3 regions of the Streptomyces sp. NPDC015125 genome follow, and region 1 is predicted to be linked to each of the others. Evidence: riboswitches for the same ligand, from Rfam matches in the RefSeq annotation. Region 1 holds a riboswitch; each other region holds the start of a gene.
What was found. Region 1 has a riboswitch for glycine ahead of gcvP (aminomethyl-transferring glycine dehydrogenase). Riboswitches for the same ligand answer to the same signal wherever they lie in the genome.

Region 1 (9,449 bases):
GTGACGACTCCGGTGCGGAGCAGGGCAATCCGCGCCGCAACCAGGCGCTGCTACTGTCGGAACAGGCCGCGTACGCCCACAACACCGCGGCGGGCGGCGGCCCCCGTCTGGACCTCTTCTACCCTCAGGACGGCACGGCCCGGCTCGACTTTCCGTACACATTGGTCGACGACGTGGAGATGCGTCCCGAGCAGACCCGCGCCGCCAGCCGTTTCATGACGCTGCTGGGCGAGGACGACGGACTGCGCACGCTGCGCCGGCACGGCTTCCGGGCCGGCAACGGCGAGGCGGACCCGAAGGTGATCGCCGCGGCCGGCGGGCGCGCCCCGCAGCCGTACTCCGCCGCCCCCGCCGATCCGCCGACCGTCAAGGAACTCCAGGCGGTGATGGGCAGGTGGACGGTCACCGTCCGGAACATCCGCCTCACTGCGGCCGTGGACGCCTCGTCGTCGATGGGCAGCCCCGTCCCGGGCGGCGGCGGCCGGTCCCGGATGGATCTCGCCAAGCATTCCCTGCTCCGGGCGCTGGCCACCTTCACGCCCGAGGACGAGATCGGGCTGTGGAAGTTCGCCACCTTCCTGGACGGCGACAAGGACTATGTGGAGCTGTCCCCCACCGGCCGCCTCGGCGACCGGGACCCGGCCGGCGGCACCCACCGCGAGGCCCTCACCACCGCGTTCAGCTCACTGGCCCCGGTGTCTCGTGGCGCCACCGGCCTGTACGACACCACGCTCGCCGCGTACCGGGAAGCCTGCGCCACATATACGAGCGGAAAGCTCAACTCCCTGGTCATCGTCACCGACGGGGCCAACGACGACGCCGGCAGCCTCGGCCCCGACGCCCTGGCCGGCAGGGTCAAAGAGCTCTTTGACCCCAAGAGACCGGTGCCGGTGATCGCCCTCGCGATCGGCCCGGCGGCCGACACCGCGGCCCTGGACCGCATCGTGGCGCCGACCGGCGGATCGGCCCACCGGGTCGGCGACCCGTCGCAGCTCCACCAGACGCTCCTCAACGCCCTGATGACGGCGGGCGGCAAGGGGGCGCGCTGAGCACCGCGCGCGGGCCGGAACCCGTCCGCCGCACCGGTACCCACCGGGCACACCCCGCCGCACCGGTACCCACCGTGCACACTCCGCCGCCCCGCTACTTCCCCTCGGTCGCCGCCTCCTGTGGCTTCCGCACGACGGGCCGCCGGCCGACCGGCCAGGCGACCGGCCAGGTGTGCACCGGCTCCCCGGTGTGCATCAGCTCGCTGTAGCGCCGGGTCATCGCGGCGAGCGCGGCCTCCCGGTCGAGGCCCTGGCGCCGGGCGTGGTGGCAGGCGGCGGCCTGCCAGGACGCGCCGTTGACCCGGCGTCGGCAGCGTTCCTCGATGATGCCGAGGTAGTGGTCACGATCGGCCGGTTCCACCCCCCAGGCGTCCAGCCCGCGAGCCGCCAGTGGCAGCAGTTCTCGGCGTACCAGCCGTACGGCCGGGATTTCGGCGATCCCACCGGCCCGTCCGGGGCGGGGCCAGTCAAGGGTGGCGTCGATGCCGTACCGGCAGGCGGCGTCGAAGTTGCGCGCCGCGGCGGCGAACGGGAGCCGCGACCAGACAGGGCGCGGCTCCTCGGCCAGCGCCCGTACCAGTCCGTAGTAGAAGGCGGTGTTGGCGATGACGTCGGCGACGGTGGGGCCGGCCGGCAGCACCCGGTTCTCGACCCTCAGATGCGCGACTCCGTCGGCCACCGCGTAGACGGGACGGTTCCAGCGGTAGATCGTGCCGTTGTGCAGCACCAGTTCGGCCAGGTCGGGGGCCCCGCCCTCGTCGAGGATCTGCAGCGGCTCCTGCGGTCCGCATACCGGCAGCAGCGGCGGGAAATAGCGCAGATTCTCCTCGAACAGGTCGTATGCGGAGTCGATCCAGCGCTCGCCGAACCAGGTACGGGGGCGTACCCCCTGGGCCTGCAGCTCGGGCACCCGGGTATCGGTGGCCTGCTGGAAGACCGGCGGACGGGACTCGCGCCACAGTTCACGGCCGAAGAGGAACGGTGAGTTGGCACCCACGGCCACCTGCACGGCGGCGATGGCCTGTGCCGCGTTCCAGACCGCGGCGAAGCGGCCCGGTGTCACCTGGAGGTGCAGCTGGACCGAGGTGCAGGCGGCCTCCGGCGCGATGGAGGGCGAGCGGGAGACCAGATGCTCCACGCCCCGGATGTCGAGTGCGAAGTCCTCGCCGCGGGCCGCCCGCATCTGGTCGTTGAGCAGTACATAGCGGTCGTTCTCGGAGAGGCTGGCGGCCGTGAGGTCGGTCGCGTGCAGGGTGGGCAGGATGCCGATCATCACGATCCGGGCGGCGACCTCGCGTGCCTTCCTTTCGGCATAGTGGAGTCCCGTACGGAGTTCTTCGGCGAGCTGGTCCAGGACGCGGCCGCTCAATCGGTGCGGCAGGATGTTGACCTCAAGATTGCACTGGGCGAGTTCGGTCTGGAAATCGCAGCTGGCGATGCGCTCAAGAACTTGAGAGTTCATCATTCGGGGCAGCCCGTCGGCGCCCGCCAGATTGAGTTCGATCTCCAGGCCCATGAGATTCTTGGGCCGGTCGAACCTCTCCTCCTCCAGGAGCCTCTGCAATCCCTCGAGGCACTCGTGGAGCTTTCTTCGATAACGCTCCCGGTCCGCCAGGTCGATCCCGTCCGCGGCGACCTTCTCGCCCATCGAAGGGTCCTTCCTCGAGTGAACGTCCCGCGACCACGGGCCGCTTGGGGCCTTCCCCGACTGCAGCGGGGCTCACGCTACGGTCGATGATGCCCCGGCAATCTGATCGATAACGCCGCGGCGGCACGCCGGTACCGATAGGCTCGAAGTGGACCGGCCTCCGGCACCTCCCGCAGGCATATCTCGGCGGCGATCGCCTTCCGCATTTCTTCCCGAGAAATACCGGCGAGATCCGGCCTACCGCGCCGCCGACGGAATGCGAGGTAGCGCCGTAAAAGCGATGCACAAAGCGGAAGAAAGCGCCGCACACAGGGGTCTGGATTTCCCCTTGCCCGAAATCCGCAAGGCCGGTAGTCGAAACACTTTCAGAACATACGTCGTATAAACTCCGCTTACGAGGCAGAGACTTGGCGCCCAGCGTCCCGGTGTTCCCACCGGCACGGGGGCACAGCGACTGACCTCGCCGGGCCGCAGCCCCGGCCGGCCACGCTCTGACCCCGCACGCAGACAGCGTCGTTTGCACCTGCCAGGCTCCACCGTGTCTCCGAAGTGAGAGGCGACCCACCATGCCGCTGCACCTCCCCCCTGCCCCCACGCCTGCCCTGCGCTGCGTTCTCGCTGCCCTCGGCTCACCCACCGCGGTCCGCGAGGCCCCGGTCTCCGCGCTGCGCGCCCATCAGGGCCCGCTCAGCCCCGACCACCCGCTGCCCGTCCACGTCTGGGAAGACGTCAGCCGGACCGGTGGCGCGCCGCGGACCCGCCTGGCCGGCTGGCGTTTCCTGGTCCGCGGCGGGGAGCGGGCCGTGGCAACCGCCGAAGCGGTGCTCACCGCGGACGGCTGGACCTTCGCACGGTTCTGCGGCGGCCCCTATGTAGCCGCCACCGAGCAGGCACTGGCGCAGGCCGAGTCGCTCGCCATCCCCTACCAGCCGCGGCTGCTGTCCGTACCCGAGCTGTACATGCTCACCCTGTGGCTGCACCACGACGTCACCTCGGACGGCACCGAAGGACTGGCCGCTCCCGGTGACCTGCTGGTGCCGCTGGCGCCCGCCCCGCCGGGGATCGCCGCGCACCGTCCGCAGCGCATCGCCGACCTGCTCCCCCGGCTCACACTGCGCCTCACGCCGGCCACCCCGCTCCTCGCCGAACCCGCCTGAACCCATCCGCCGGCCCCGGTCTTCCGCCGGGGGACACCGGCGCCCGCCACCCGGCATGAGCATGCCCCGCGGCCCCTTCCGGCCACGGGGCGCTCTGTCGCGCTCACCCGCGCGGGCTAGTCCGCGGCCACCACTCCCAACCCTCTTGGGGAGGAGTGCAATTGGGAGCAACCGCCCGCATGGGTGACGCGTCCCTACCGAGTGAGTACCGCTGCTGCGAAATCCCTGCGGAATCCCGCCCGTGGGGCAACACTGGGACCGACCGATGGAAACGGGGGAGCGGCCATGCACACCTCATCGAGCCGCACAACGACGTTCACCACACCGCAGCGAAAGACAACTTCCATGTGCCAGCACCAACCGCCCTGCCCGTCAGCCGCCTCCACCGACCGGGAGGCCGCACACCCTGTGGCGCACCACCCGGAGCAGGGCTGGAGCCTGCTCTGCAACGGCGTCCTGCTCTTCGAGGACACCGGTGAGCTGCTGCCGGACGGGCAGGTCATCGCCCCGCACCGCGCTCGCGCCACCGCCGCCGCCTGACCCGCGAGCGCGCCACGCACCACTGGGCCCCCGGCAGATCTGCCGAGGGCCCTTGAATGTTGCGGTGAGTCCGTTGCGAGGAACCCCTCGCCGTGACTCGGTCGCCGTGACTCAGTTGTCGTACGCGTCCAGCGGCGGGCAGGAGCAGACCAGGTTACGGTCGCCGAAGGCACCGTCGATGCGGCGCACCGGCGGCCAGTACTTCTCCGAGGCCTCGACGCCGGCCGGGAAGACGGCCTCCTCACGGGTGTACGGGTGCGACCAGTCGCCACCGAGCGCGCCCGCGGTGTGCGGAGCGTTGCGCAGCGGGTTGTCGTCCTTGTCCCACTCCCCCGTGCCGACCTTCTCGATCTCCGCACGGATGGCGATCATCGCGTCGCAGAACCGGTCCAGCTCGCCGAGGTCCTCGCTCTCGGTCGGCTCGATCATCAGCGTGCCGGCCACCGGGAACGACATCGTCGGCGCGTGGAAGCCGTAGTCGATGAGCCGCTTGGCGACGTCGTCGATGCTCACACCGGTCGCCTTAGTCAGCGGCCGGACGTCGATGATGCACTCGTGCGCGACCAGACCGCCGGGGCCGGTGTAGAGCACCGGGTAGTGCGGCTCCAGGCGCTTGGCGATGTAGTTGGCGCTCAGCACCGCGACCTGGGTGGCGCGCTTGAGGCCCTCGCCGCCCATCAGGCGGACGTAAGCCCAGGAGATCGGCAGGATGCCGGCCGAGCCCCAGGGCGCCGCGGAGATGGGTCCCACGCCCGTCTCCGGGCCCGCGCCGGGCTGCAGCGGGTGGTTGGGCAGGTACGGCGCCAGGTGGGCGCGTACGCCGACCGGGCCGACGCCCGGGCCACCGCCGCCGTGCGGGATGCAGAACGTCTTGTGCAGGTTGAGGTGCGAGACATCGCCGCCGAACTTGCCGGGCTCGGCGAGCCCGACCAGCGCGTTGAGGTTGGCGCCGTCGACGTAGACCTGGCCGCCGGCGTCGTGCACCGCCGCGCAGATCTGGGTGATGTGCTCCTCGAACACGCCGTGGGTGGAGGGGTAGGTGACCATCAGGACCGCGAGCTCGTCACGGTGCTTCTCGATCTTGGCGTGCAGATCGTCGGTGTCGACCTCGCCGTCCTCACCGGTCTTGACGACGACGACCTTCATCCCGGCCATCACCGCGCTGGCGGCATTGGTGCCGTGCGCGGAGGACGGGATCAGGCAGACGGTGCGCTGCTCGTCACCGTTGGCGCGGTGGTAGGCACGCACCGCCAGCAGACCGGCCAGCTCGCCCTGCGATCCGGCGTTGGGCTGGATGGAGACCTTGTCATAGCCGGTGACGGTGGCGAGGCGCTCCTCCAGCTCCTGGATCAGGGTGAGGTAGCCCTGGGCCTGGGCGGCCGGCGCGAACGGGTGCAGCTGACCGAAGGCGGGCCAGGTGACCGGCTCCATCTCGGTGGTCGCGTTCAGCTTCATGGTGCAGGAGCCGAGCGGGATCATGCCGCGGTCCAGCGCGTAGTCCTTGTCGGCGAGGGTGCGCAGGTAGCGCAGCATCGCGGTCTCGGAGCGGTACTGGTGGAAGACCGGGTGGGCGAGGTAGTCGTCGCTGCGCAGCAGGGCCTGCGGCAGCGTTTCGGCGGCGGCCGCGTCCAGCTCCTCGACATCGCCGTGCACGCCGAAGGCGCCCCAGACACCGGCCAGCTGCGCGCGCCCCGTGGTCTCGTCGCAGGCGATGCCGACCAGGTCGGCGTCGACCTGCCGGAGGTTGACACCGGCCTCGCGGGCGGCGGCGACGACCTCGGCGGCCCGGCCGGGCACCCGCGCGGTCAGCGTGTCGAAGTACGCGCCGTGCACGATCTCCACCCCGCCGGCCCGCAGGCCCTCGGCGAGGACCGCGGCGTAGCGGTGGGTGCGCCGGGCGATCGTCCGCAGACCGTCCGGGCCGTGGTAGACCGCGTACATGCCGGCCATGACGGCGAGCAGCACCTGCGCGGTGCAGATGTTGCTGGTGGCCTTCTCGCGGCGGATGTGCTGCTCGCGGGTCTGCAGCGCGAGGCGGTAGGCCTTGTTGCCGTCGGCGTCGACGGAGACGCCCACCAGACGCCCCGGCAGACTGCGGGCGAACTGGTCGCGTACGGCCATGAAGCCGGCGTGCGGCCCGCCGAAGCCCATCGGGACACCGAAGCGCTGGGTGGTGCCGACGGCGATGTCCGCGCCGAGCTCACCGGGCGAGGTCAGCAGCGTCAGGGCGAGGAGATCGGCGGCGACGGTGACGACCGCGCCCAGCTCGTGGGCCTGCTCGATGACGGCGCGCGGGTCGCGGACCGCACCGGAGGCGCCGGGATACTGCAGCAGCACACCGAACACACCGCGCTCGGCGATCCCGGCCGGAATACCGTCGGACAGGTCGGCGACCACGACCTCGACGCCGGTGGGCTCCGCGCGGGTCTGGATCACGGCGATGGTCTGCGGCAGACAGTCGGCGTCGATCAGGAAGACACCCTGCTTGACCTTGCCGACCCGGCGGGAGAGGGCCATCGCCTCGGCGGCCGCGGTGCCCTCGTCCAGCAGCGAGGCGCCGGAGGTGGGCAGTCCGGTCAGGTCGGCGACCATCGTCTGGAAGTTCAGCAGCGCCTCGAGGCGGCCCTGCGAGATCTCCGGCTGATAGGGGGTGTATGCCGTGTACCAGGCCGGGTTCTCCATCACGTTGCGCAGGATCACCGGCGGGGTGAACGTGCCGTGGTAACCGAGTCCGATCATGGACGCCAGCACCTGGTTACGGTCCGCGAGGCCGTGCAGCTCCTGGAGCACCTCGGCCTCGGTACGGGCCTGCGGCAGGCCGAGCGCCTCCGCGCTCTTGATCACATCGGGAACGGCGGTGGCGGTGAGCTCGTCCAGCGATCCGAACCCGATGTGCGCGAGCATCTTCGCCTGCGCCTCGTGGTCGGGACCGATGTGCCGGTGCTCGAAGGGGGTGCCGCGTTCCAGCTCGGTCAAGGAGATGCGATTGGTGGTCATCTGCGGGGGCCTCCTGGTCGGTGCGACCTACGAGGGGCACCACGGCGCGGGTGCCCGGACGGCCTCCCCCTCTGTCATCTCAACCTGAGAGCTTCACCGGCCCGCGCGAGGCGGCCCGGCTTTCACCGTCGGTGAGGATGGGTCCCGGAGCTGTGCCTTCCGGGGCCCGCCCTGCTTTCCAGAGTGACCTCGCCCATGCGGTACGTGTGCCTGAGAGATTCCGGGGAGGATTTGCTCCTTCGGCGCCCTGGTCGCGAACGACAAGGACTCTCCCGCACGGGGTCTGCGGCCATTGGCCAGCCTACCAGCGCGGCACTCGAAGGATCCTTCGAGTGGCCAGGGCATGAAATGTGCCGTTTGGTAGTTGTCAGAGGGCAGTTGCGACCAATTGGAGGGACCGTGCAAACCGATATCGATCCCCGGAGCCTGATCGGCCGCAAAGCGTTCGACCGTAACGGCGCCAAAATAGGCACGATCGACGAGGTGTATCTCGACGACGCGACGGGGGAACCGGAGTGGGCGGCCGTGCGCACCGGACTCTTCAGCCGCGACGCGTTCGTCCCCCTCGAACCCAGCAAGATGGTCGGTGAGGGCCTGCACATTCCTTACGACCGCAAGCTGATCAAGGACGCGCCGGACTTCGGCGTCGGCCGTCATCTCTCCCCCGAGCAGGAACTCCAGCTCTATCACCACTACCGACTGGATATCTCCTCCCCGGTCTCCGATCCGGTGTCCTCGCCCGGCTCCGGTGACAAGGACTTCGGCAAGATCGCCGGCTCGGACGACTGACCGTCCGCCGGTCCCCCGCCCACCAGCGGCAGGGGCTCCCCCGGCCGCAGCGCCGGATCCTCGACAGCAAAGGTCCGCACCCTTCCCGGTGCGGACCACGGCGTTTCGAAGCGTACGGTCACTCTCCCCACCCCGCTCCCCTGCACCCAGCCGGCGCCGTACTCGTCGTGCACCACGTCCAGGCCGGGATGCCAGCGCCGCGGCCGCTCCTCTTCGGCCTCCGGCGGCGCCGTCCCGCCACCGGACGGCTCCGCCGCCGCCTTCGCCGCCTTCTCCGCCTCCTCGGCCTCCCGCTCCGTCGCCAGCTGTGCGAACAGATCCTCCTGCGTGAAGTCGGCCAGGCCGCTGACCCCCACACCCAGCAGCCGCACCCCGCCGGTGGTGTCCACCATCTCCAGCAGCCGCACGGCGGCCTCCCGTATCACCGCAGGGTCGTCGGTGGGTCCACGGAGCGTCTCGGAACGGGTCAGCGTCGAGAAGTCGTAGTTGCGCACCTTGATGACCACCGTCCGCCCGGAACGCCCGGCGGCCCGCAGCCGCTCCACGCAGCGGTTCGCCAGCCGGAGCACCTCGCTCCGTACCCGCGTCCGGTCGGTCAGATCGACCTCGAAGGTGTCCTCGACCGAGATGGACTTCGCGTCCCGCTCGGCCACCACCGGCCGGTCGTCCCGGCCCAGCGCCATCGCATACAGCCCGGCGCCATGTGCCCTGCCCAGCAGCCGCACCAGCTCGGCTTCGCCGGCCTCCGCGGTCTCCGCGACCGTGTGGATCCCGGCCCGGCGCAGCGTCTCGGCCGTCGCGGGCCCCACTCCGGGCAGCGTCCGCACCGTCATCGGGCCCAGCAGTTCCCGTTCGGTGCCGGGCTCGATCACCACCAGACCGTTCGGCTTGGCCGCCTCGGACGCGATCTTCGCCAGCATCTTGGCGCCGGCCAGCCCCACCGAGCCGGTCAGGCCCGTGGCGGAACGGATCTCGCGGCGCAGTTGCTCCCCCACGACCTGCGCAGCAGCCGTCTCCGGCGGCACCCCGCCCGCTTCCAGATCGACGAAGGCCTCATCCAGACTCAGCGGCTCCACCAGCGGCGACAGCGCGTGCAGCAGCTCCATGACCGTCTCACTCACCTGGCGGTACAGCGAGAAGCGCGGAGTGAGATAAGCGGCGTTGGGACACAGCCGACGCGCCTGGGCCGTGGGCATCGCGGAGCGGACGCCGAACACCCGGGCTTCGTACGACGCCGTGGAGACCACCCCGCGCACGCCGATCCCGCCG
Region 2 (9,449 bases), on a different contig from region 1:
GACGGCCTTGACGGCGGCCATGCCGTTGCGCTCGATGCACGGGATCTGGACGAGGCCGCCGACGGGGTCGCAGGTCAGGCCGAGGTTGTGCTCCATGCCGATCTCGGCGGCGTTCTCGACCTGCTCGGGGGACCCGCCCAGGACCTCGGCGAGGCCGCCGGCGGCCATCGAGCAGGCGGAGCCGACCTCGCCCTGGCAGCCGACCTCGGCGCCCGAGATGGAGGCGTTCTCCTTGAAGAGCATGCCGATCGCACTGGCGGCGAGGAGGAAGCGGACCACGCCTTCCTCGTCGGCCCCGGGCACGAAGTTGACGTAGTAGTGCAGGACCGCGGGGATGATGCCGGCGGCGCCGTTGGTGGGGGCGGTCACCACCCGGCCGCCGGCCGCGTTCTCCTCGTTGACGGCCATCGCGTAGAGGGTGGTCCACTCCATCGCACGGGCGGCCGCGTCGCCTTCGGAGCGCAGGGCGCGGGCGGCGTTGGCGGCGCGGCGCCGCACCTTCAGCCCACCGGGCAGGATCCCCTCACGGGACATGCCGCGGGTCACGCAGGCCTGCATGACCTGCCAGATCTCCAGCAGCCCGGCCCGGATCTCCTCCTCGGTGCGCCAGGCCTTCTCGTTCTCCAGCATGAGGGCGGAGATGGACAGGCCGGTCTGCTGGGACAGCCGCAGCAGTTCGTCGCCGGTGCGGAAGGGGTGGGTCAGGGCGGTGTCGTCGGGCACGATCGGGTTTTCGCCGGCGACCGCGTCCTCGTCGACGACGAAGCCGCCGCCGACCGAGTAGTAGGTCTTCTCCAGCAGGGGTGCGCCGGAGGCGTCGTAGGCGAAGAGGGTCATGCCGTTGGCGTGGTAGGGCAGGGCCCGGCGCCGGTGCAGGATCAGCTCGGCCGACTCGTCGAAGTCGATCTCGTGCGCGGCGCCTATTTCCGCGCCCATCAGACGCAGACGCTTGGTCTGCCGGATGCGCTCGACCTCGGCGTCGGCGGACTCGACGTCGACGGTGCGGGGGGAGTGGCCTTCCAGGCCGAGGAGGACGGCCTTGGGGGTGCCGTGGCCGTGGCCGGTGGCGCCCAGCGAGCCGAACAGCTCGGCGCGCACGGTGACCGTCTGGGCGAGCAGACCGTCCTTCTTGAGGCGTCCGACGAACATCCGGGCGGCGCGCATCGGGCCGACGGTGTGGGAGCTGGAGGGGCCGATGCCGATGGAGAAGAGGTCGAAGACGGAGATGGCCACGGGGGCGGACTCCCTTGTCTGCTCGTGGTGGACGGTGGAGCGGTGGAGCAATGGGGCAGAGGGGACGTTTCTGCGCTGTTGGTCGAGGGTAACGCGGACCGGGCCGGGCGCCGCCGGACGGAAACTGTCGGGTGCGCGGCGGCGGGGGTAACGGTCGGTGTCGGTGTGGATACGCGGTCAGCGGACTCCGGGCCGTGTACCGGCCCGGCCTGCCGAGGAGGCGTGTCCGGTCCTGACCCGCGTGCGGGGTCCGGCCGGAAACCGCCTCCCCGTGCAGGGCGGCTGCCCGCCACCGCACCGGTCATGCGTGCCGTGCCCGCACCGGCGGGCACCGTGTGTGTGAAGACCGTGCGCGCGAAGAGGGGAGGACAGCGGCAGGCAGACCGTGAGCCGGGACCGACGACCCCGGGCTCACCGTCGTGCACCCTGCGCCCGCCGGTGACCGGCGGGCAGCGGGCTCAGTGCATGAGTCGCGTCACAGGGACGGGTACAGCGGGAACTTCTCCGCGAGTGCGGTGACGCGGGCCTTGAGGGCTTCGGCGTCGTAGGCGGGCTTGAGGGCCTCGGCGATGATGTCGGCGACCTCGCGGAAGTCCTCGGCCTGGAAGCCGCGGGTGGCCAGCGCCGGGGTGCCGATGCGCAGGCCCGAGGTCACCATCGGCGGCCGCGGGTCGTTGGGGATCGCGTTGCGGTTGACGGTGATGCCGACCTCGTGGAGACGGTCCTCGGCCTGCTGGCCGTCCAGCTCGCTGTCGCGCAGGTCGACGAGGACGAGGTGGACGTCGGTGCCGCCGGACAGCACGGAGACGCCGTGCTGCCTGACGTCGTCCTGGACCAGGCGCTCGGCCAGGATCCGGGCGCCGTCGAGGGTGCGCTGCTGGCGCTCCTTGAAGTCGTCGGAGGCGGCGACCTTGAAGGAGACGGCCTTGGCGGCGATGACGTGCTCCAGGGGCCCGCCCTGCTGGCCGGGGAAGACCGCAGAGTTGATCTTCTTGGCCAGCTCCTGGGTGGAGAGGATGACGCCGCCGCGCGGGCCGCCCAGGGTCTTGTGGGTGGTGGTGGTCACCACGTGGGCGTGCGGCACCGGGTTGGGGTGCAGGCCGGCGGCGACCAGGCCGGCGAAGTGCGCCATGTCGACCATGAGGTAGGCGCCGACCTCGTCGGCGATCCGGCGGAACGCGGCGAAGTCGAGCTGGCGGGGGTAGGCGGACCAGCCGGCCACGATCAGCTTGGGGCGGTGCTCCTTGGCGAGGCGCTCGACCTCTTCCATGTCGACCAGGTTGGTCTTCTCGTCGACGTGGTACGGCACCACGTTGTAGAGCTTGCCGCTGAAGTTGATCTTCATGCCGTGGGTCAGGTGCCCGCCGTGGGCGAGGTTCAGGCCCAGGATGGTGTCGCCCGGCTTGATGAGGGCGAACATGGCGGCGGCGTTGGCCTGTGCGCCGGAGTGCGGCTGCACGTTGGCGGCCTCGGCGCCGAAGAGGGTCTTGATGCGGTCGATGGCGATCTGCTCGACGACATCGACGTGCTCGCAGCCGCCGTAGTAGCGGCGGCCGGGGTAGCCCTCGGCGTACTTGTTGGTGAGGACGGAGCCCTGGGCCTCCATGACGGCGACGGGGGCGAAGTTCTCCGACGCGATCATTTCGAGGGTGGACTGCTGGCGGTGGAGTTCGGCGTCGACGGCGGCGGCGACATCGGGGTCGAGCTCGTGGAGGGAGCTGTTCAGAAGCGACATGAGTCTTCCTGGGGGAGTCAGGGGCGCGAGGGGGTCCCCCGGACGGAGCCCGGGGGAGCTTCCGCGGGGGCGGTGGCGGAGGGGGCCGGGCGGCTCAGCTCTGGATGAAGGCGGCGTACGCGTCGGCCGAGAGCAGCTCGCCCGGCTCGCCGCTGATCTTCACCTTGAACAGCCAACCGCCCTCGAACGGGGCGGAGTTCACCAGCGAGGGGTCGTTGACGACATCCTCGTTGATCTCGGTGATCTCACCGTCGACGGGCGAGTAGAGATCGCTGACCGACTTGGTCGACTCCAGCTCGCCGCAGGTCTCGCCCGCCGCGACCGTGGCACCGACCTCGGGGAGTTGCACGAAGACGACGTCGCCGAGCGCGTTGGCCGCGTGCTCGGTGATGCCGACCGTCGAGACGCCTTCCTCGGCGCCCGACAGCCACTCGTGCTCCTTGCTGTAGCGCAGCTGCTGGGGGTTGCTCATGGCTCGATTCTCCTGTACGCGAGGGTGTGGTCGTGAAGGGGGTCGCCCCTGGTGACACCAAGGGGGGAGGGTCTTGCACAGTGAGACGCACGGGTGCGCGCCGCTGCCGGGTCCGCCCCGGGTGAACTCCTACTTCTGCCGCTTGTAGAACGGCAGAGCGGTGACCTCGTACGGCTCATGGCTTCCACGGATGTCCACGCACACACCCTCGGTGCCCGGTGTGGCGTAGGCGGCGTCGACGTACGCGATGGCGACCGGCTTGCCGAGGGTGGGAGAGGGGGCCCCGGAGGTGACCTCGCCGATGACCGTGCCGTCGGCCGTGACGACCGGGTAGCCGGCCCGCGGGACCCGGCGGCCCGCGGCGATCAGACCGACCAGCTTGCGCGGCGGGTTCGCCTCGGCGCGCTCGGCGGCCGCCGCCAGCGCGGTACGGCCGACGAAGTCGCCGTTGTTGGTCGTCTTCTCGAACTTCACGACCCGGCCCAGGCCCGCGTCGAACGGCGTGGTCGAGGTCGTCAGCTCGTGCCCGTACAGCGGCATGCCCGCCTCCAGGCGCAGGGTGTCCCGGCAGGACAGGCCGCAGGGCACCAGACCGGCGTCCTTGCCGGCCTCGGTCAGCGCCTCCCAGAGGGCGACCGCGTCGGCCGGCCGGACGAACAGCTCGAAGCCGTCCTCGCCGGTGTACCCGGTACGGGCGATCAGCGCCTCTACACCGGCGACCGTGCCGGGCAGCCCCGCGTAGTACTTGAGACCGTCCAGGTCGGCGTCCGTCAGCGCCTTGAGGATCCCGGGCGACTCCGGGCCCTGCACCGCGAGCAGCGCGTAGGCGTCCCGGTCGTCGCGAATCGCGGCGTCGAAGCCGCCCGCTCGTGCGCTCAGCGCGTCCAGCACCACCTGGGCGTTGGAGGCGTTGGCGACGACCATGTACTCCTGGTCGGCCAGGCGGTAGACGATCAGGTCGTCGAGAATGCCGCCCTCGGCCTCGCAGATCATGGTGTAGCGGGCACGGCCGGTCTTGACGCCCCCGATGTTGCCGACCAGCGCATAGTCGAGGAGGTCGGCGGCCTGCGGGCCGGTGACGGTGATCTCGCCCATGTGGGAGAGGTCGAACAGCCCGGCGCGGGTACGGACGGCGACATGTTCGTCACGCTCGCTGCTGTAGCGGAGTGGCATGTCCCAGCCGGCGAAGTCGGTCATGGTGGCGCCGAGCGCGCGATGGGTGGCATCCAGCGCGGTACGGCGGGGGGCATCAGTCATGGTTCTGGGCTCCCAGGCAGGGGTGAACAAGACGTTCTCCCCATCTGTCATCGGAACCTGAGAGGTTCACCGGGATCCCGCGAACGGACCCGGTTTGCACCTTGGGTGGAGCCGCCCCGTGCGCCGGGCTGCGGCTCGCTTTTCAGATCTGCCTCGCCTGCGCGGTATAGGGGCCTGAGAGATTCAAGGGAGGACTTGCTCCTTCGGCGCCCCGCCATGGCGGCCGGGGACTCTCCCGCGCGGGTTCAAACGGCCGGTATGGAGTTGGCGGTGCACAGGTGAGACCTGATGTGCACGTGGCGGCCACATCATTGCACGGGATCGCCCGATAGAGGAGCCCCGGCCGTCACCCCGCCCGTGACGTGGGCAGATCGGACAATAGCCTTGATGGGCATTACCTTTTCTTGACACTCTGCGGGTAGGGGACGGACTCGAACCGGAGCAGAACCGGACGGGGAGGACGATCGCGTGCACAGCGAAGCGGCATTCGGGGCCACTTCAGACGTCGTGCCTCCGGCCGTCGTGCCTCCGGCCGTCGCGCCGGCGGTGCCGCCCGCAGCCGGGTCCCGGGCCGGCCGGACGCCGCGGCCCGTCGTCCGGCCGGGGCGCGGAGCCGAAATCGTGGACCTCCGGGACCGTGGACGGGCGAACGGCGCCGCCGAGCTGCGGTTCCCGGCCGGTGACCTGGTGGTGGTCTCCGGTCTGCCGGGCAGCGGCAAGAGCACCCTGATGCATCGTGTCGTACCGCCGCTGGACGCACACGGTGCCGCGGTGCACCGCATCGATTCGCAGGACGTCCGCGAGCGCTGGGAGCACGGCAGGCTGCGCCGGCTGCCGTACGCCCTCTACCGTCCGCTGGTCCGGGTCGCCCACTATCTGACGCTGCATCGTGCGCTGCGCTCCGGGGACAGTGTGGTGGTGCACGACTGCGGCACCCTGGCGTGGGTGCGTGGCTGGATCGCGCGCTCGGCGGTGCGCGGCGGCCGCGGGCTGCATCTGGTGCTGCTCGATGTGCCGCCCGAGGTGGCACTGTCCGGCCAGGAGTCGCGGGGGCGCGGGGTGTCGGGGTACGCCTTCGCGCGGCACCGCGGGGCCGTGGGCCGGCTGGTCGGTGCGGCGGAGTCGGCCCGGCTGCCGAAGGGCTTCGACTCGGCCGTACTGCTCGACCGGCGGACGGCGAGCGCCCTGGAGACGGTCACCTTCGACTGAGCGGACGGCCACCGTGCCCCGCGGGTCCCTCCGCACTCCTTCTCGTCTAGGGTCTTTGGCCAGATGGCGCGGTTTGGAACGGGTGGGAACACATGACATTTCCGGAGCAGGGGATACCGCAGCTGGCGTGGCCGGCGAACGAGCTCGAAGAGGCGCTGGCCGCCTCGGTCGGGCACCCGGGTGCCGGTGGCCGGATCGTCGAGGTACTGGGCCGCAGCAGGGTCTGGGTGCCGCTGCCCAACGGCGGCGGACCGGAGAGCGCGGGGCCCGGCACCCGGGGCCTCGATCTGCCCACCGTCGAGCTCGACGGTGCGGCCTATGTCCCGGTCTACAGCTCCGAGCAGGAGTTCTTGCGGCTGGTGGGCGCGCATATGTCCTTCACCGTCGCCCCGGCCCGGGAGTTCGCCCGCGGGCTGCCCCCGCAGATCGGCATCGCGGTCAACCCGGACGGCAGGGTCGGCGTCCCGCTGCCGCCGCCCGCGGTGGCCGAATTGTGCCGGGAGGGGCGTCACGAGCCGGCCGGTCTGCCCAGCGGCGGCCGGGTGCGGCTCTTCGAGCCGGACTGGCAGCACGAACCGGTGGACTTCCTGGCCGCCGCCGGACTGGAGTTCTCCGGTGCCGGAATTGTCCTGACTGCCCGGCGTGCCCTGGCAAGTGTCGAGGGCGACACGCCCGCGCTGTTCGTCGGTGTGCAGATCGGTGCGGACCCTGCGGCACTGCACGACGGCACCGCTCGCGAGGCGGTACTGTCAGCCCTCGGACGTGCGCTCGGCGCAGTGCCGGTGCCCTGGCCCGTACAGCTCGTCATGCTCGACCTCGCCCAGGGCGACCCGGTCGCCGACTGGATGCTGGAGCGTGTGCGGCCCTTCTACTCTCGGGACCACTCGTAAGCTGGATGGATGACGGGCGGGCGCACCCATGACGTGCCCTGCAGACAGAAGGGACGGACCACGTGAGCGCGGGTGCGCATCAGGGGCCGGCGGCGGCCGGAGCGCTGGAGCAGCTGCTCCAGCAGGTCTCGCCCGGCCGTTACGACGCCTATGAGGCGCTGCTGCACGCGCTCGCCGCGGGCCAGGTCTGGATGCTGCTGTGGCACGGCCGGGCCGGTTCGCCCGATGCGCAGTACGGAAACATGGAGGTCGAGGGCCTCGGCTATGCGCCGTGTGTGACCTCGGCGCCCGAGCTCGCCGCCTCCGGCTGGAACCGCGACCACGAGGTCGTCACCGGCCCGGAGATCGCCGCCGCGCTCTTCCCCGACCGCTGGGGCCTGTGGCTGAATCCGCATGCCCCCGGCGGGGGTGTGGGCATCCCGTGGCTGGATCTGCGCCGTATCGCCGGTGGTCTGGACCGGCTGCCGGCCGGTCCGCTGCGGATCTCCGAACCGGTCATCGACATCCCGCAGTTCTATGCGCTGCTCGCCCAGAACGCGCACCGGACGCCCGCCGTGCGGTCGCTGCGCCGGGCCTGGGTGCAGCCGGCGCTCGGTGCCCCTTATCTGGCGATCGGTCTGGATCTGTACGACACCGGCCAGCAAGCGGTGGATTCGGTGCGGTTGATGATCCAGCAGTCGATCGGCGCGGTTCCGGACGGTCTGCCCGTCTCCACCGTTGCGATGAACGACGAGTTCGACCCGGTCGGCATGTGGATGCGGGCCTCCACGCGTCCCTTCTTCGACCGTGACGGCTACGCCCAGCCGCCGGGTCAGCCGGCCCCCGCGCCGTCGTACGGCTACGGCTACCCGCGCCCTTACTGACAGCCGGTCTCCGGCGCCCCAGGAGTACCACCCGGGCGCCGGTCTCGTGGTGAATTCTCCCTGTATGCCCCGCGGTTGAGGATCTCTCCCGCGGGTGATCGCTCCGCTCAGCCCGAACTGTCGTCCGTATAACGGAAAGCCGTGGAGCACATCACAGTTGCGCATCCATTCCCCGTCAGGGCTGGTGACTGATCGAGAAAGGGATGAAGACTCCGGAAACAACAGGGGCCTCGGCCCTTTGTACGAGCGTCATCCCACGGCGTCGCGCAAGTCTGAGACTTCCATAGTGCGAACTTCCGCGATGCCCGCAGGACTTGCTGCACCGAACTTGCACCAGTGATGTGAACCAGGCCGCAATCCGCGGCGGGCAGGGGCCGGCCACCGTCGGCCGAGAGGGGTCAAAGGCACTGTGACCGCACCGATCGAGACCACCGGGGCGGCTGCTGAGGCGCAGCCGGAAGCGGTGCTGAAGGGCGTCGAGGGAAAGCGGATCGAGGGGCGTTCGCTCGGTCAGATCGCATGGCTGCGCTTCAAGCGGGACAAGGTGGCGGTGGCCGGTGCCATCGTTGTCATCCTGCTCATCGCCGTCGCCGCGCTCTCCCGTCCGATCCAGGCCCTGCTGGGGCTGGACCCGAACAATCCCAACCAGTCGCTGATCGACCCCAACACCACGCTCCCCAAGGGCGACCTCGGCGGCATGAGCGGGGACCATCCCCTCGGCGTGGACCCGAAGTTCGGCCGTGATCTGCTCGCCCGGATCCTGGAGGGATCCTGGGTTTCGCTGATCGTGGCGTTCGGCGCGACGCTGCTGTCGGTCGCCATCGGCACGGTGCTCGGTGTGGTCGCCGGCTTCTACCGCGGGCGGGTGGACGCCTTCATCAGCCGGATGATGGATGTCTTCCTGGCCTTCCCGCTGCTGCTGTTCGCCATCGCGATCTCCGCCTCGCTGCAGGGCGGCGCCTTCGGTCTGGACGGCCTGCCGCTGCACATCTCGGTGCTGATCTTCGTGATCGGCTTCTTCAACTGGCCGTACATGGGGCGGATCGTGCGTGCGCAGACGCTGTCGCTGCGCGAGCGGGAATTCGTGGACGCCGCCCGCGGCATGGGTGCACGCGGGCCGTTCATCCTCTTCCGGGAGCTGCTGCCCAACCTGGTGGGGCCGATCATCGTCTACTCGACGCTGCTGATCCCCTCCAACATCCTCTTCGAAGCGGCCCTGAGCTTCCTGGGCGTCGGCATCCAGCCGCCCCAGGCGTCCTGGGGCGGCATGCTCAACCAGGCGGTCAAGTACTACGAGGTCGATCCCCAGTACATGATCGTCCCCGGCCTCGCGATCTTCGTCACCGTGCTCGCGTTCAACCTGCTCGGTGACGGGCTGAGGGACGCGCTGGACCCGCGCAGCCGCTGACGGCTGCATCGGGCACCCGCTCCGACCCCCCAACTGCATTACCGAGTTTCCGCGTTACTGCGTTACTGCGTTTTGAGGTTTGACCTTTCTCGACGAACGAAGGGGACACCGACCATCATGCGAAGGTCAGTTCCGGTCGCGGCTGTCGCGGCCATCACCAGTGCGGGCCTTTTGCTGGCCGGCTGCAGCGGGGGCAAGGGCTCCTCGGAGGGCTCGGGCGAGGCGAACGCCGCCACCAAGGGCGTCGTCAACGCCTCGGATGCGAAGGGCGGCACGGTCACCTACGCGATGAGCGACGCCCCCGAGTCGTTCGACCCGGGCAACACGTACTACGCCTTCATCTACAACTTCAGCCGGCTCTACGCGCGCCCGCTCACCACCT
Region 3 (9,449 bases), on a different contig from region 1:
GGGGCTGGTGTGATGTTCGGGTGGCGGTGCTCGTGCTGATCGGGAGCGTGATCGTGGACGCGTGATCGTCCGTCATCGCTGGACTTCGTTGGTCGCAAAGACGAGAGCCCGGCACTCATCGACCACCTGTCCGGCCAGAACATCGAACACCGCGGGCACGCTCGCAATGCTCCTCGATTCGATGCGGGCTGGTCGCGTGATGACGACGTCTTCACGCCGAGGAGAAGAGCTTGACCGGCGCAAGTGAGGATCAGCAGATTCGACTGGGGATCGGACAGGTCCTCGACTATGCCCATCAGCTCCAACTGGCAAAGAAGTTCGGTCGAGTACGTCCTGTTCTGGTGCTGGAGAAGCAGCCAGCCGACCCCAGGTGGACCTCACTCGCTGAGGCCAGCGGGATCCTCCTCACCTGGGCCCCCGCTTTCACAGGGTGCTGAAGCCTCGGAGTCATCCCGCTGGACGAGTGGCAGGGCCGACGCCAGCGGCTGGCCGATGACCGTGCGGAGGCGCACCGTCGGATCATGTTCGGAGCCAGATCATGAGGGTCGCGACCGTGACGGTTCCGAGGTAGACGTAGGCGCGTTTCTCGTAGCGGGTGGCCACGGCCCGGAAGCCCTTGAGGCGGTTGATGGCTCGCTCGACAGTGTTGCGTTTCTTGTAGCGTTCGCTGTCGAATCCGGTGGGCCGGCCGCCGTCGGAGCCGCGGTTGTGCCGGTGTCGTTGCTGGTCGAGGCGTTCGGGGATGGTGTGCCGGATTCCGCGTCGTCGCAGGTAACGGCGGTTCTTGCGGGAGGTGTAGGCCTTGTCCGCCAGGACGTGGTCGGGTCGGCTGCGGGGCCGTCCGACGCCGATGCGGGGCACGGAAACCTGCTCCAGCACCCGCTCGAGCTGGGGCCGTCACCGTAGTGCCCGGGTGTCAGAACGAGCCCGAGGGGCCGGCATCGTCCCTCGGCGGCGAGGTGGATTTTGGTGGTGAAGCCGCCGCGGGAGCGTCCCAGGCATTCGCCGATCTGATCACCTCCTCCAATCGGACGACCAGTTTCCGCAGCACCGGTTCGACCCGGTTCGTCCCCTGCCCGGCCCCCTTTTGAGGAACCGCGGCCGGGGCACCTTCCGCGCGCCGGCGGCGTGCTGGTGAGCCCGCACCGCGGTGGAGTCCACTGACACGTCCCAGTCGATTCGACCCTGAGCGTCCTCGGCAGCCTGGACAAGGGACAGCAGCCTCTCCCACGTGCCGTCCGCTGACCAGCGGCGATGACGTTTGTAAACCGTCTCCCACGGCCCGAACCGCTCGGGAAGATCCCGCCACTGCACACCCGTCCGCACCCGGTACAGCACCCCGTTAATCACCCGCCGATGATCACTCCACCGACCCCCACGCGCACCACCACGAGGCAAGAACGACTCCAGTCGATGCCACTCCGCATTCGTTAAATCCCCACGACCCATGGAACCAGCCTGACCCCAACACCCCACCCACGTCCGGAGATCCGAGAAACACCGCCTAGTCGTCGGTGGCGTCCAGGGCGCGCAGGGGCCGCAGCCCGCCTGGGGCCGCAGGCCGCCTGGGGCCCGAAGTGGGAGCCGTTGCTGCTGTCTGATGACGAGCGGGCTGAGTGGGAGCGGTGGACGCGTCGGGCGACATCGGCCCAGGCCCTGGCTCTGCGAGCGCCGGATCGTGCTGGCGTGTGCGGGGCCGGAAGTACCGCCGAGTGTCGCGGTTACCCGGGATCTGCGGGTGACCGCGAACACCGTCCGCAAGTGGCGGCGACGTCCCTTGCCGAGCGGCTGGACGGACTGGTCGACGAGCCCCGGCCGGGCGGCCGCCCACCATCAGCGTTGATCAGGTGGAGGTGGTGGTAGTCACCACGCTGGAACATCTGCCGAAAAACGCCACCTACTGGGTGCGAACGTCGATGGCGCAGCACAGTGGCCTGTCGAAGTCGACCGTGGGCCGGATCTGACGGCAGCTCCAGCTCAAGCCGCATCTGGCGGACTCGGCGCTACCCCCCTTACGGTCGGGTGAGAATTTCGGCTCCGCTGTCGGTGATGGCGATGGTGTGCTCGCTGTGCGCGGTCCGGCAGCCTGTCGCGCTGCGCAGCGTCCAACCGTCGGCGTCGGTGACGAGTGTGGCGGTGTCGGCCATGACCCAGGGCTCCAGGGCGAGCAGCAGTCCGGGGCGCAGCTTGTATCCGCGGCCTGGCCGTCCGGTGTTCGCGATGTGTGGGTCCTGGTGCATGGTCGAGCCGATGCCGTGGCCTCCGAACTCGGTGTTGATCGGGTAGCCCGCCTTGCTGAGGACCGTGCCGATGGCGTGGGAGAGGTCGCCGATGCGCGCCCCAGGCTTGGCGGCGGCGATGCCGGCGGCGAGTGCACGTTCGGTCGTCTCGATCATCGCGACGCTCTCCGCCGGCCTGGCCTTGCCCACCAGAAAGCTGATCGCGGCGTCCGCGGCCACCCCGCCCCTGGCTACGGCGAGGTCGAGAGTCAGCAGATCCCCGTCTGCCAGCGTGTAGTTGTGAGGCCGCCCATGGAGCACTCCGTCGTTGACGGCCGTGCAGATGTAGTGCCCGAACGGGCCGCGCCCGAAGGAAGGCGCGTAGTCGACGTAGCAGGACTGCGCTCCCGCCTCGGTGATCATCTCCTTGGCCCACTGGTCGATGTCCAGCAGGTTCGTCCCGACCGTGCTGCGCTGCTTCAGCGTGTGCAGGATGTTTCCGACCAGGGCGCCGGTGTCCCTCGCCCGCTCAAGCCGCGCGGAGTTCAGGATCTCAATCATGGGGGACCTCTCATGTATGTCCAATAACTATCCCGGTCTAACTATACCGGTATTAGAATGGGGTCATGGTCAGGTTGCCGCTCACCCCCGCCGAGGTAGAACGCGGACAGCGCCTTGGCGCCCTGCTCCGCCGAGCCCGGGGCTGCCGCTCGATGCTGGACGTGGCGCTCGCTTCGCACATCTCGCCGGAAACTCTTCGGAAGATCGAATCCGGCCGTGTGGCTACCCCCGCCTTCCCGACCATCGCAGCGATCGCCGACACCCTCGGCCTGTCTCTCGACGCCGTCTGGGCCGAGATCAGCCAGGCGGAGCGAACCGTCGAGGATCAGTCGGTCCTGCCTGTCACACGGCATCCATCGCTGGTTTCGTAACGCCGCACTCAGAGAGTCGGCGGTTCACTGACCGCGCAGTGCCGGTACGCCTGCGCGCACGCTGATGCGTCCTCACCCAAGACGCAGCGCAGTACATGGACAGGTTCCGGTCGCCGCTCGGTCGCCCGCGGGTCGCCGAGACCCGCCGGATGGTCAGTCGGTCTGGTCGGGTGAGCCGGTGAGGTGGACCATCTTCTTGAGCTGGTGGCTGGGGGCGAGTCTGGGGGAGCGTTGGATCGCCACTGCGGCCGCGTCGTCGTTGAGCTGCCCTCCGACGTGGGCTATAAGGTCGCCGCGGATGTGGCGCAGCAGCGCTTCGGGTCCGCTGTCGGTCCATTGGGCGACGCGCTCGGCGAGCGGGTAGAACGAACCGTCGGAGGAGCGGGCCTCGATGATCCCGTCGGTGTAGAGCAGGAGCGTGTCATCGCCCTCGAAGGTGAACGGGTCGACGGTCAGGCCGGTTCCGGGCAGATCGCACATGCCCAGCGGGGGCGCTGCGCGGCGCGGGTAGAGGGCGGTGACGTGATGATGGTGCAGCAACAGGGGCGGCGGGTGCCCGCAATTGATCATCTGAGCCAGAGGATCTTCGTCGGGGATATCGAGCATCAGGATGGTGACGAACTGCTCGTACAGTTCGTCCGCCTCGGGGTGCGGGGCATGCTCGGCCAAGTGCCGGCAGATGCTCTCCTCGAGAGCGGCGGCCAGGTCCGCGAGGGTGGCGGCCCGGTGGGCGGCGTCGCGGAAGGACCCCATGATCACGGAGGCGTCGCTGATGGCGGTCATACCTTTGCCGCGGACGTCACCGATGATCAGACGTGCGCCGTTGCCGGTCCGGGTCGCCGCGTACAGGTCCCCGCCGATCAGCGCCTCGTCATCGGCTGCTCGGTAGGCCGAGGCGATCCGCAGTGGACCCAGGCGATGGGGCAGCGGCGGCAGGACCACCCGTTGTGTGGCTTCGGACACCGACCGTACTTGTTCCAGCTGGCGTAGGCGGCGCTCGCGCTGGCGGCTGAAGACCACGATGACGAGGGAGAGCACCGCGAGGGCGGCTATCTGTACCTGGTGGTTGGTCGAGAACAGTTCGTTCGGGTCGCGCAGGACCCCGATGGTCGCCTGGGCCACCACGGCGAGCGCGCCGACCAGTCCGGTCAGCCAGGGGCCGGCGAACCAGGGAGTGATGGCGGGGGCGACGATCAGGAGCGGCCCCAGATGGATGTCACCCGGGATCAGAACGTCCACGACCGTGATCGCAACGATCAGCCCGAGCGGTATCGCCAAGAGCGCGTGACCCGTCTGCCATGGCTGCCACAGATCCGCAACGCGGCGCCGCAAGCCCATACCCCCACTCTGCACCGCCCACGGACAGGCCGCAGGCCGTATCCCGGCCTTTCACGTGCAGACGTGCCGAGCCCGACGAGGCGGGGACGGCGCCGGACGCGCCTACCTCTGTTGACACCTGCAAGGTGTCGAAGAGGAGACATGGGGGGCCGCGCCAGCCGGTCCGGGCCCCAGCGGGGAGGCGGGGCCCGGACCGGCTGGCGCGGCCTACGGTCGCCCTACACCTTGAAGTAGTCGTTCCAGGCGTCGACGAGCATCTGCCGGACGGATTGATCAGCGTGTTGGGCGGCTTGATTGAACGTGCCGGTCACGCCGTAGTAATAGTAGGCGCCGTCATTCGTCGCCATATGGTCATCGCTCGGATTGTCCACGTGGCGACTGAAATGGACATTCGCAAACGCCGCGACGGCGGTGCACACGTAGTACACCCAGTTTCCCGTCAAATTCTCCATGGCGTTTGTGATACGCCAATTCTGCATGGGCACGATGATCCCCCTCTTTCGGTCCGTTCCTCGATCAGACCTCGGACAGCGTGATGTCACCCGTGATACTGACCGTCATCTGGTAGTCCTGCGGGCTGTGCCGGACGGAGGCGAGGATGAACTCGCCCTTGCCGTCGTCCCACTCCCCTTTCACCTTCCAGTCGTCGTCCCAGATGATGCACCGGCCCCGTCCGGTCTGAACGCTCAGCGGCCTGTCCTTGTGCTGCGAGATCCACGCGTAGGCAGAACTGTGCGACCTCGGACTCACGGACTCGCTGTCCCCGGAATGTTCTTCATTGACAAAAGAAACGTAGGAGTTCGACTGATTGTCGCAGCCCCTGATTCCCGTGGTCATGCAGATTCCTTCCCTGGAGCCAAGCTCCCCCGGGCCGAACAGACACAAATGTTCTGCGCGGCGAAACTCTCCACCGAACTTCATGAAAATGACTGCCCTTCGGCCTCCCGCAGAAACACGAGGATCAGTCGCTGAAATGTTCGCCATGGCTGAATAGGCACCCTTGAAGGGGGGCGCGGGCCCATGCACGAATTCCGCCGCGGGGGCGCGAGCCGCCAACGAGCGGCCCGGGTGCGAATGACGCCGGCGGCATACCGGGGCCGTCATCGGCCCAGGAGGGCTTGAATGCACGGTGCGGGCTGAGAACTCCGAGAGGCATGCGAGTTCACTTTGCCCCGGGGTGACAAGTCTTTCGCAGAGGTCAGGCCGTTTCCTTCGGGGCACCTCACTGACCAGATGAAGCTGGCAGCGTTCCGAAAGAACGACCTAGCCAGACCTCGCCTCGGTCGTCCGTGGTGGAAGTGCAACCCAGCGGCGGCATATGAAGGGCCGAGTGCTTGTCAGACGTGTGCTGCCGTGAGAGTGGCGAACACGCCGAAGGCGAGCGCCGTTCCCCTCCGCCGAGAACGGCGCTCGCGATCGGTGCCTGTCGAGGGACCCGGTGACCGTGTCAGTCCTGCTGCGGATGGTCGAGTTCGGACCGGAAGGCGGCCTCACGGGACACATGGCGTGGGCGACGGCGGAGCGCCGCCCACGCGATGCCGAGGATGACGAACCACACCGGGGTCACCAGCAAGGCCCGCAGCGTGTCGGGCTCCTGGGTCAATGCCCAGATGAGGAACACGAAGAACGCGAGCACGACGTAACACATGACGACGCCGCCGGGCATCTTGAACTTCGACGCCTCGTGCAGGTGCGGACGGCGCTTGCGATACACGAGGTAGCTGATCAGGATGATCGACCAGACGAAGATGAAGAGTACGGCGGACACCGTGGTCACCAAGGTGAACGCCTCGATGATCGAGTTGTCCGTGGCGACCATGACCACACCGGCGAGCAGAAACACCCCGGAGAGGAGTAGGGCGTTGGCCGGTACCCTCCTGGAGGTGAGTCTGCCGAAGCGCGCCGGGGCGTCGCCCTCCCGGGCCAACCCGTACACCATCCGTGAGGTGGAGTAGATGCCCGAGTTCGCGGACGAGGTGGCGGAGGTCAGCACCACGAAGTTGATGACCGAGGCGGCGATCCCCAGACCGGCAAGAGTGAACATCACGACGAACGGGCTGTGGCCCGGACTGATCTCGCGCCAGGGCGTCACCGAAATGATCACGATCAGTGCGACGACATAGAACAACATCACGCGTACCGGGATCGAGTTGATCGCCTTGGGCAGGTTCCGTTCCGGGTTCTCCGCCTCGGCCGCGGTGGTGCCGACCAGTTCGATGCCGACGAAGGCGAAGGTCGCGATCTGGAATCCCGCGACGAACCCCATGGGGCCGGTGGGGAAGAACCCTCCGTCGTTCCAGAGGTTGGAGAAGCTTGCCGCCGCTCCCCCGGGCGCCTGGAAATGACCGAACACCATGACCAGCCCGACGACGATCAGCGCCACGATGGCGACGATCTTGATGAGGGCGAACCAGAACTCGGTCTCGCCGAACGCCTTCACGGTGGGCAGGTTCAAGGCGATCAACAGGATGACAGCGGCCAGCGCCGGTATCCACAGCGGTAGGTCGTGCCACCAGTAGGACACATATCCGGAGATCGCGATGACGTCGGCGATGCCGGTGACGATCCAGCAGAACCAGTAGGTCCAGCCGGTGAAGAAGCCGGCCCACGGCCCCAGCAGGTCGGCCGCGAAGTCGGCGAAGGACTTGTAGCGCAGGTTGGAGAGCAGCAGCTCACCCATCGCCCGCATCACGAAGAAGAGCATCACTCCGATGATCATGTAGACGAAGATCACCGAGGGCCCGGCCAGCGAGATCGTCTTGCCGGAGCCCATGAACAGGCCGGTTCCGATCGCACCACCGATCGCGATGAGTTGGATGTGCCGGTTGGACAATTGGCGGGAGAGGTGTTGCTCATCCTCGGGCGAGGGCGTCGATCCGGCCTCCGGTCGGGTCGACGCGGTGGTCGAGCCGGTGTCACTGCGTTCAGGCATGGGCAAACCTCGCGGATCTCACGTCCCGTGTGGGCACGGGACAGGGGGTATCTCGGAGAATGACCACGCGCCCACAGGGGGGGCGAGCGGCAGGGTGGGGCTGCGCGCGGACTTGCGGCAGCCGACCGGAGCGGTGTCGGTACGCTGAACGGGCCCGCAGAGAAGACCGAAGATCAGCCCGAAAGCCGGCAGGCGGATTGCGGTCAGGGGAGAGGCGGCGGGAGGGCCATCAGGGGGGCTCCTCGAATGTCGAGCACGGGCAGGAGCCCGCGCGGCCGAGTGAGCCTCCCCCTCTGTCATGAGCCTGAGAGCTTCGCCGCGCTCAGCGCGCGGCTTGCACCGTGGGCGAGGCGCGTCAGCGCCTGCTTTCCAGAGTTGCCTGCCCGAGCGGTAGGGATGCCTGAGAGTTTCCGGGGAGGATTTGCTCCTTCGGCGACTGGGTCTGGCTGATCCAGTGCTCTCCCGCTCCGGGGTGAACGGCAATGTGCGGTGAGGTTAGGTCCACATCGGCGACCGGTCAAGGGACCGACCGAACGCTGGACATTACCCTTCAGTAGTACGGCACTCGCCCGCGGGGGACAGTGTTTGTGCAGCTCACGGCGTGCTTCATGGGCCGATCCGTTACCGGCGCGTACACCGAGCGGACTCTTGACGGCTGTGTTCCGAGGCCCGTACGTTGCCTCCGGAAAGATCCGCCAGCACCTACACCGCTGACGATTCTGCGCGGGAGAGCCCACGTCATGTGACGACGTGGCGCCGAAGGAGCCGATCCTCCCCGGAAACACCCCCGGCCTTACGGTCGGGCCCCACAACTCCACATCGCGCTGTTCGAACCGAAGCGGGAGAGCCCTCGCCCACCCTTGGCGGGGCGCCGAAGGAGCAACTCTCCCCAGAATCTCTCAGGCCCAACTACCGCTTCGGCTAGGCGACTCTGGAAAGACGGGACGTCATGTCCTGCGCCCACGGTGCAAACCGCCGGACCCGGTGGTGAAGCTCTCAGGTACCGATGACAGAGCGGGGAGGCCACCCATCCACGGTGCCGCGTTCGCGGTGCCCCCACAGGGAGCCTCCCACCATGACCTTCCCCGAGTCCTCCGCGTCGGGTGAGTTCGCCACCCGCCACATCGGCGTCGGCGGCGCCGACCGCGCCAGGATGCTGGCCGAAGTCGGTTACCCGACGCTGGCCGCCCTCATCGACGCCGCCGTCCCGGGCGGTATCCGAAGCACTTCCGACCTGAACCTGCCTGCCGCCGCCACCGAGGCCGAGGCCCGCGCCGAGCTGCAGGAGCTCGCGAGCAGGAACACCGTGGCCGTTCCGATGAGCGGCCTTGGATACCACGCGACCACCACGCCCGCGGTGATCCGGCGCAATGTGCTGGAAGACCCGTCGTGGTACACCGCCTACACGCCCTACCAGCCGGAGATCAGCCAGGGCCGGCTCGAGGCATTGATCAACTTCCAGACCATGGTCGGAGACCTCACCGGACTGCCGACCGCCAACGCGTCGCTGCTCGACGAGGCTACGGCGGTCGCCGAGGCCGTCACGGTCATGCGCCGCGTCGCCGGCAAGAGCCGCCCCCGCGTCCTGGTCGACCGCGACACCCTGCCGCAGACCCTCGACGTCCTGCGCACGCGTACAGCCGCGGTCGGCATCGAGGTCGTCGAGATCGACGTCGCCGAGCCGCTGCCGGAGGACGACTTCTTCGGGGTGGTGCTGTCCTACCCCGGCTGCTCGGGAGCCGTCCGCGACCTGCGCGAGGTGACCGCCGCGGCGCGAGCGCGCGGGGCGCTGGTCACGGTGACCGCCGACCTGTTGGCGCTCACGCTGCTCGTGCCACCGGGTGAGTACGGCGCCGATATCGTCGTGGGCTCGTCCCAGCGGTTCGGTGTCCCCCTGTTCTACGGCGGGCCGCACGCCGGCTACATCGCGGTCCGCGAAGGGCTCGAACGTCACCTGCCCGGCCGGCTCGTGGGCGTCTCCGTGGACAACGCCGGCCGGCCGGCGTACCGCCTCGCACTACAGACCCG

Region 2: linked by a shared signal. The riboswitch ahead of gcvT (glycine cleavage system aminomethyltransferase GcvT) and the one ahead of gcvP (aminomethyl-transferring glycine dehydrogenase) in region 1 are both predicted to bind glycine.
Region 3: linked by a shared signal. The riboswitch ahead of cycA (D-serine/D-alanine/glycine transporter) and the one ahead of gcvP (aminomethyl-transferring glycine dehydrogenase) in region 1 are both predicted to bind glycine.

Annotation. Positions count from the first base shown of each region.
Region 1 is NZ_JBIBVF010000012.1:202,644-212,092, forward strand. It holds gene ACF088_RS24755 (substrate-binding domain-containing protein) at 1-1,049, shown strand, start outside; gene ACF088_RS24760 (glutamate-cysteine ligase family protein) at 1,144-2,697, opposite strand; gene ACF088_RS24765 (hypothetical protein) at 3,264-3,854, shown strand; gene ACF088_RS24770 (DUF5999 family protein) at 4,200-4,394, shown strand; gene gcvP (aminomethyl-transferring glycine dehydrogenase) at 4,506-7,391, opposite strand; glycine riboswitch at 7,580-7,676, opposite strand; gene ACF088_RS24780 (PRC-barrel domain-containing protein) at 7,791-8,180, shown strand; gene ACF088_RS24785 (DNA polymerase IV) at 8,084-9,449, opposite strand, start outside.
Region 2 is NZ_JBIBVF010000001.1:282,217-291,665, reverse strand. It holds gene ACF088_RS01245 (L-serine ammonia-lyase) at 1-1,233, opposite strand, end outside; gene glyA (serine hydroxymethyltransferase) at 1,709-2,968, opposite strand; gene gcvH (glycine cleavage system protein GcvH) at 3,063-3,440, opposite strand; gene gcvT (glycine cleavage system aminomethyltransferase GcvT) at 3,570-4,697, opposite strand; glycine riboswitch at 4,850-4,945, opposite strand; gene ACF088_RS01225 (AAA family ATPase) at 5,220-5,906, shown strand; gene ACF088_RS01220 (enhanced serine sensitivity protein SseB) at 5,999-6,796, shown strand; gene ACF088_RS01215 (enhanced serine sensitivity protein SseB C-terminal domain-containing protein) at 6,859-7,659, shown strand; gene ACF088_RS01210 (ABC transporter permease) at 8,069-9,067, shown strand; gene ACF088_RS01205 (ABC transporter substrate-binding protein) at 9,185-9,449, shown strand, end outside.
Region 3 is NZ_JBIBVF010000005.1:319,523-328,971, forward strand. It holds partial or broken gene ACF088_RS15645 (IS5 family transposase) at 520-1,449, opposite strand; gene map (type I methionyl aminopeptidase) at 2,013-2,780, opposite strand; gene ACF088_RS15655 (helix-turn-helix domain-containing protein) at 2,846-3,151, shown strand; gene ACF088_RS15660 (PP2C family protein-serine/threonine phosphatase) at 3,305-4,489, opposite strand; gene ACF088_RS15665 (hypothetical protein) at 4,708-4,968, opposite strand; gene ACF088_RS15670 (hypothetical protein) at 5,006-5,326, opposite strand; gene cycA (D-serine/D-alanine/glycine transporter) at 5,937-7,421, opposite strand; glycine riboswitch at 7,708-7,799, opposite strand; glycine riboswitch at 7,800-7,896, opposite strand; glycine riboswitch at 8,251-8,346, shown strand; gene gcvP (aminomethyl-transferring glycine dehydrogenase) at 8,497-9,449, shown strand, end outside.